DNA from 2 places in the Paeniglutamicibacter kerguelensis genome. Region 2 is predicted to be linked to the other one. Evidence: riboswitches for the same ligand, from Rfam matches in the RefSeq annotation. Region 2 holds a riboswitch; the other holds the start of a gene.
The links. A riboswitch is a leader RNA that binds a small molecule or an ion and turns the genes downstream of it on or off. The one in region 2 is predicted to bind glycine.
Positions count from the first base shown of each region.

Region 1 (3,413 bases), on a different contig from region 2:
ATGCAGTCACTCCGGCACGGAATCGGTGGGCAAAACCGAAAATAGGTGGATCGGGCCCGGGATCGGCCGAAGAAGTGGGGGATATTTCTCAGGACTGAAGAATCCCCGATCTGCCTATGGCCAAGTCGGAGGGGCGCACATCATCGACGGCGGGTGGATTTGCAGTTGGCGCTGAAGTTGCCTCCAGCGGCCGGGTCTCTGCCCGTTTCGCTGACGCGCCGGTCAGAGGGTATTGGTCGTGGTCGGGAGAGTTGGGCATCAGCCGTTTCACGGCTCAGGCATTGTGCGATGCGGCCCGAAGGGTGTCGACGGCGACGTTTTCCGGGATGCCGGAGCTGTCAACGACGTGCCAGCCCTTGGCCGCGGCAATCTCCAGATATGCCTCTCGTGCCGAGACCAGGTAGGACATCGTCTCGCTGTCTTCGCCGCGCGCAAGGATCCGGGCATGTGCAACTTCGGCGGGGACGTCGATCAAGATGACGGCATCGGGCTGGGGAAGTCGGTCCATGATCCAGGGCAGAAGACGGCCGCGCGGCAATCCGCGGACCGAACGCAGTACCAGTTGGCACGCCAAGTGCCGGTCCATGACGGTGGTTCCGGGAAATACGGAGGCCCGGGTATGGGCGACGAAGACGTTCACGCATCGCACCACGGACTCCAGCCGGTTGGCCCAGGTCGGTGGCAACGCGGTGCCGAACCGTGCTGCCACCCGGGACATCCAGCGCCGCCCGGCCGGGTTGCGGAGCAATTGGGCCCGAATGCCGGTGTCGCGGATTCCCGCAACGAGGGCGGTCGCGGCCGTGGTCTTGCCTGCCCCGTCGATGCCCAGCAGCACAATGGTCCGGTGGCGCAACGGAACACCCGATCGAGCATCAGTGTGCTCGGGCTGGGGGGTCGTGGTGACCTCCGAGGAGGGTGCCGCATGGAATGAAGGCAAGGGGCTCCGTTGGTCGATTCGTTGGCTTCTCTATTAGGTCCAACGAACAAGCGAGCCGATTCGATGCAGGAGCGCCACTTTGTGTTTGCCGTGAATCAGGCCGAAAGCGCCCCCGACCCTCCACTGGCAACGCCCGTAATTTGAAATGTCCTGACGAAATACCGGTGTGACTATCGTGAGAAAACTCAAAACGTGCCCGATTCACAACGAGGTGCGCGTCCTGGTCGCCGACGATGTGCCGTGGTGGAAGGCAGGGCATTTGGGCAGGGGCGCGTTGCGTCGGGGGTTTGTCGGCGCGTGGGCGTTCATCTGCTCGGCCCACGCGGCTTAGTGTCCCGCCTGGCAAATATGACGCAACTGCGTATCCCATTCCATCCCATGTCAGCGTGATGTTTTTCCTGGCCATCGCGGCAGGCGGGGGTTTCGTGAGTTGCGTCATGAGCACGCCAAGCGTAAATTGTGACTGCAATCACAAACATATCGCTGTCGACACGTGGCGGGAGAGTCCCGTCCAAGCCATGGTCGGGCGCCGTAGGAGCAATTCCTCCCCAGGAAACTCTCAGGCCCCCGCACCGCCACGAAGAGGCGAATCTGGAAAGCAGTACGGTCGAATCCGTACTCACCGAAGGAGCAAGTCCCACCCTGTTCGGGTCGGGATGGAAACTCTCAGGTAAGTAAACAGATTGGGGAGGATCCAAAGAACAGCGCGGCATCGCCCGCGCGCTATTCGGGAGTTCCTCCAAGTTGCTACCCACCCATGCCACTGCCCGGCTGCCCATTGGCGCGCCCGCCGGCCTGCTCCGCGATCCCGCTTTGCTGGATCCGGAGTTCGCCGCGCGCCGCCACTGGGCACTCCTGCAAGTGCGTCGGCATGGGAATGGTTGCCTCGGAGAACAATGCGGCGGACGCGAGTCAGAACCTCGCCCGCGCAGGCAAATGCTGCTGGGGAATCGTCCACGGCATGCCACCGAAGCACCAGCACCCATCTGGAAGGCAACAGCATGAGCAACAACAGTTCCGCGCCCCACCTCGAGCGCGGGCTCTCCAACCGCCACATCCAACTGATCGCGATCGGCGGGGCCATTGGCACCGGCCTGTTCATGGGCTCGGGCAAGACCATCTCGGTCGCCGGGCCTTCAGTGATCTTCGTATACATGATTATCGGCTTCATGCTCTTCTTCGTGATGCGCGCGATGGGCGAATTGCTGCTGAGCAACACCAACTACAAGAACTTTTCCGACTTCGCCGGGGACATTCTTGGTCCGTGGGCGGCATTCTTCACCGGCTGGACTTATTGGTTCTGCTGGGTGGTAACGGGCATCGCCGACGTTGTGGCGATCTCCCACTATGTGGCGTACTGGTGGAAGGACTTGCCGCTGTGGATCCCGGCCGTGGCCTGCATCCTGTTGCTGGTGGCACTTAACCTGCCGAGCGTGAAGAACTTCGGCGAAACCGAGTTCTGGTTTGCCTTGGTCAAGATCGTCGCCATCGGCGCGCTGATCGTCATTGGCCTGGTCATGGTCATCACGGGCTTCGAGCACAACGGCGTCACAGCCTCCTTCACGAACCTCTGGAGCGACGGCGGGATGTTCCCGACCGGCTTCATGGGCTTCGTCGCCGGCTTCCAGATCGCCGTGTTCGCGTTCGTCGGCATCGAGCTGGTCGGTACCACCGCCGCCGAGACGAAGGACCCTGAGACGACCCTGCCGCGTGCGATCAACTCCATCCCGATCCGCATCCTGTTCTTCTACGTCGGCGCATTGGTCATCCTCATGGCGGTCCAGCCGTGGAACCTGTTCAGCGCCGAGGAGTCACCGTTTGTGGGCATGTTCGCCCTGGCAGGCCTTGCCGGTGCCGCCGGCATTGTGAACTTTGTGGTGCTCACCTCGGCAACCTCCAGTGCAAACTCCGGTATCTACTCGACTTCCCGCATGATCCACGGACTGGCCGAGGAGGGCGACGCTCCCAAGGTCTTCGCGAAGCTCTCCCGGACCAAGGTTCCGCGCAACGCACTGCTGTTCTCCTGCATGTTCCTGCTTGCCGGCGTGGCATTGCTCTACGCCGAGGGTTCGGTGGCTGAGGCCTTCACCTTGGTCACCACTGTCTCGGCGCTGTGCTTCATGTTCGTGTGGTCGATCATCCTGGTCAGCTACATCGTCTACCGCGGTCGCCGTCCGCAGCTGCACGAGGAGAGCAAGTTCAAGATGCCCGGTGGAACGTTCATGCCCTATGTGGTGCTCGCGTTCTTCGGCTTCATCATCTGGGCACTGACCACCCAGGCCGACACCTTGATGGCACTGCTCTTCACCCCGATCTGGTTCGTTGCACTGGGCATCGGCTACATGCTGCTTCGCCGCAGCCCGCAGCATGCGGCGTTGCGTGCCTTGCACGGGGCCAAGGTCATTGAGGAGCACAAGAGCGCGGCGGCATTCAACGCCGGCCTCGGTGCAGAGGAGCCGAAGCTCCGGGAGCCGGC
Region 1 is NZ_JAGIOF010000004.1:220,458-223,870, reverse strand. It holds gene JOF47_RS20410 (dTMP kinase) at 275-937, opposite strand; glycine riboswitch at 1,425-1,522, shown strand; gene cycA (D-serine/D-alanine/glycine transporter) at 1,939-3,413, shown strand, end outside.
Region 1: it holds a riboswitch for glycine, as region 2 does, so the genes downstream of both, cycA (D-serine/D-alanine/glycine transporter) here and gcvP (aminomethyl-transferring glycine dehydrogenase) in region 2, are expected to answer to the same signal.

Region 2 (3,413 bases):
CGGGTGGATGGAGGCGAATTCCGGCCAGGAGATGGATTCCATTTCGGCGGTGGAGTTCAGCTTCATGGTGCACGAGCCCAACGGGATCATGGTGCGGTCCAGGGCCAGGTCGCGGTCCGAGAGGCGGCGCAGGTAGCGCAGCATCTGGGTCTCGGACTTGATGGTGTTGAAGATCGGGTGGCTCATGTAGTCGCTGGTGCGAACCACTGCCGCCGGAAGCTCGAAGCCCTCGGCCTTGAAACCTTCACCGGTGACGCCGAAGACTGCGGCGATGGCGGCAACGTGTGCCGGGGTGGTGGTCTCGTCGGTGGAGATGCCCACGGTGTCGGCGTTCACGCGGCGCAGGTTGATGCCGGCTTCTTCGGCCTTGGCGATGATCGCGTCGATGTCGGCGATCTTGACCTGGACGGTGTCGAAAAAGGCGTCGGCGGCCAGTTCCAGGCCTGCACCGGAAAGCACCGTGGCGATGGTGCGGGCGTGGTTGTGGGTGCGCTGCGCGATGCGCTTCAAGCCTGCCGGGCCGTGGTAAACGGCGTACATCGAGGCGGTGATCGCCAGCAACGCCTGGGCGGTGCAGATGTTGGACGTGGCCTTTTCGCGGCGGATGTGCTGCTCGCGGGTCTGCAGGGCCAGGCGGTAGGCGGGGGCGCCGGCGGAGTCCTTGGAGACGCCGACCAGACGGCCGGGAAGCGAACGCTCCAGGCCATTGCGCACTGCCATGTAGGCCGCGTGCGGGCCGCCGAAGAACAGCGGAACGCCGAAGCGCTGGGTGTTGCCGACGGCGATGTCGGCACCCTGCTCGCCCGGGGCGGTGATCAGGGTCAGGGCCAGGATGTCGGCGGCGACGGTGACCATCGCACCGCGCTCCTTGGCTGCGGCGATGATTGCGGCGTGGTCGACGACGGCGCCGTTGTTGCCCGGCTGCTGCAGCACGATGCCGGAGATGTCACCCTCGGGCAGGCCCGCGGTCAGGTCGGCGATTTCAACCTCGAAGCCCAGGGCTTCGGCGCGACCCTGCACCACGGAGATGGTCTGCGGGAAGAGGTTGGCATCCAGCACGGTCTTGGCGGTGCCCTTGGCCCTGTTGGCGCGGCGCATCAGCAGCACGGCCTCGGCGACGGCGGAGGCTTCGTCAAGCAGCGAGGCGTTGGCGATCGGCAGCGCGGTCAGGTCCATGACCATGGTCTGGAAGTTCAGCAGTGCCTCGAGGCGGCCCTGGGAGATTTCCGGCTGGTACGGGGTGTAGGCGGTGTACCAGGCCGGGTTCTCAAGGATGTTGCGCAGGATCACCGGCGGGGTGTAGGTGTCGGAGAAACCCTGGCCGATCATCTGGGTCTTCATGACGTTCTTGCCGGCGAGCACGCGGAGATCGGAAAGGACCTCGGCTTCGGTGCGCGGGGCAGGCAGGTTCAGGGGCTCGCTCTGGCGGATGTCGGCCGGAACGGCCGTATCGACGAGTTCGTCGAGGGAGGAATAACCAAGCTGGGCAAGCATGGTGTCGATGTCGCTGCCCTGGGGGCCAATGTGGCGGGCGACGAACTCAGCGGACGGGGTCACGGTCATGGGGAACTCCATTGGGTCATCGGCGTGCGTGCACGCCGAACGAGCTGCAAGTCCCTCCCCGACCCTGTTGCTGTGACCTGAGAGTTTCCGCACTGCTTCGCTTGACGGCGAAACAAATGCTTGCACCTTCGGTGAGCCGCACCGCCGTGGCGATGTTGCTACTTTCCAGAGTTGCCTCTTCGCGGCGGTACGGGGGCCTGAGAGTTTCCCGGGGAGGAATTGCTCCTACGGCGCCCGACCAACTTACGTTGTGCGGGACTCTCCCGCCGCATGTCAGTGGCTGTGCCCCCTGCGAGGCACGCTTACCATCCTACCGGCGATGCGTGAGCTAAACAACACGCACCGCCCCAACCCATATCAGCAAGCGATTTTTCGCCGCCACCGGCTCCCCTGAAAGAAATTTCGGACAAACACTTGACGCTTCAATCAATGGAGGTCTAGTGTTTTACTTGAAAGTTCAACCAAAAGTTTTGAGGACACCATGAAGAACTTCCTCGCTCGACTCTTCGGAAAGAAGGCACCCATGTCCATCGACATCACCATCATCGGCACCGGCAACATGGCCCGCGCACTGTCCACCCGCGCACTCGCCGCGGGCAAGAACCTGCAGGTCCTGGCCCGCAACACCGAGGCCGCAGAATCGCTCGCGGCCGAACTCGGCCAGGGCACCGCCTCCGGCAACGCCACCGAGGCCCCGGCCGGCAACATCGTCATCCTGGCACTGCCCTTCGACGCCTCCAAGGAATACGTCCAGGCCCAGGGCGCGGCGCTGGATGCGAAGATCCTCATCGACATCTCCAACCCGGTCGACTTCGCAACCTTCGATTCGCTGACCACCGCCCACGGCAGCTCCGCAGCCGAGGAAATCGCCGCGCTCACCTCCGCCAGCGTCGTCAAGGCCTTCAACACCAACTTCGCGGGCCCGCTGGCCGCCGGGAACGCCGGCGGCGCGACCCAGGACATCTTCATTGCGGGCGACGATGCCTCCCGCACCGCCGTGGCCGAATTCGTCACCGCAGCGGGCATGCGCCCCCTCGAGGTCGGTGGCATCCACCACGCCCGCGAGCTCGAAGGCTTCCAGCTGCTGATGATGGCCATGCAGGTCAACCCGGCCCTGGCCGACTTCAACTGGAACACCTCGCTGCAGGTTGCCGGCTAGGCCCGGCCTCCGCACGGGTACACACGGGAACACCTCCGAAAAGGTCCGCGGGGAGAATGCCAACAGGCATCCTCCCCGCGGACCTTTTTGCACGCCACGGCATCCGGCGCGGGCGAATACAGCTACACGACGCCGGAGACCCCCAGCCAGGAGCCGATCGCGAACGTGACAACAAGCGCCGCGGCCCCGCCGACCAGGACCCGGATCGTCGGACGCAGCATCGGTGCACCGCCAAGCCTGGCACCCATCGCGCCGGTGAAGGCAAGCGCGAGCAGCACCGCAACGAACGTGACGGGGATCTTCAACGGGCCGGGCAGGAACACCGCAGTGGCAAAGGGCAGCACCGCGCCGACGGAAAAGGCAATCGCGGAGGCGACGGCGGCATGCCACGGGCTGAGAACCTCGTCCTGGTCAAGGTGCAGCTCGGCGTCCAGGTGGGCGGCGAGCACGTCGTGGGCCGTGAGCTCCCCGGCAACGCGCGCCGCCGTTTCCGCGCTCAGGCCCTTGGCCCGGTAGATCGCGGTAAGCTCCTCGAGCTCGACCTCGGGCATCTCCGAGAGCTCCCGGCGCTCCTTTTCGATGAGCGCCAGCTGGGAATCGGCGGAGCTGGAGACCGAGACGTACTCCCCCAGGGCCATGGAGATGGCGCCACCGATGGAAGCCGCGGCACCGGCCGCGATGATCGGCCCGT
Region 2 is NZ_JAGIOF010000001.1:3,029,981-3,033,393, forward strand. It holds gene gcvP (aminomethyl-transferring glycine dehydrogenase) at 1-1,563, opposite strand, end outside; glycine riboswitch at 1,739-1,839, opposite strand; gene JOF47_RS13925 (NADPH-dependent F420 reductase) at 2,045-2,722, shown strand; gene JOF47_RS13930 (VIT1/CCC1 transporter family protein) at 2,845-3,413, opposite strand, start outside.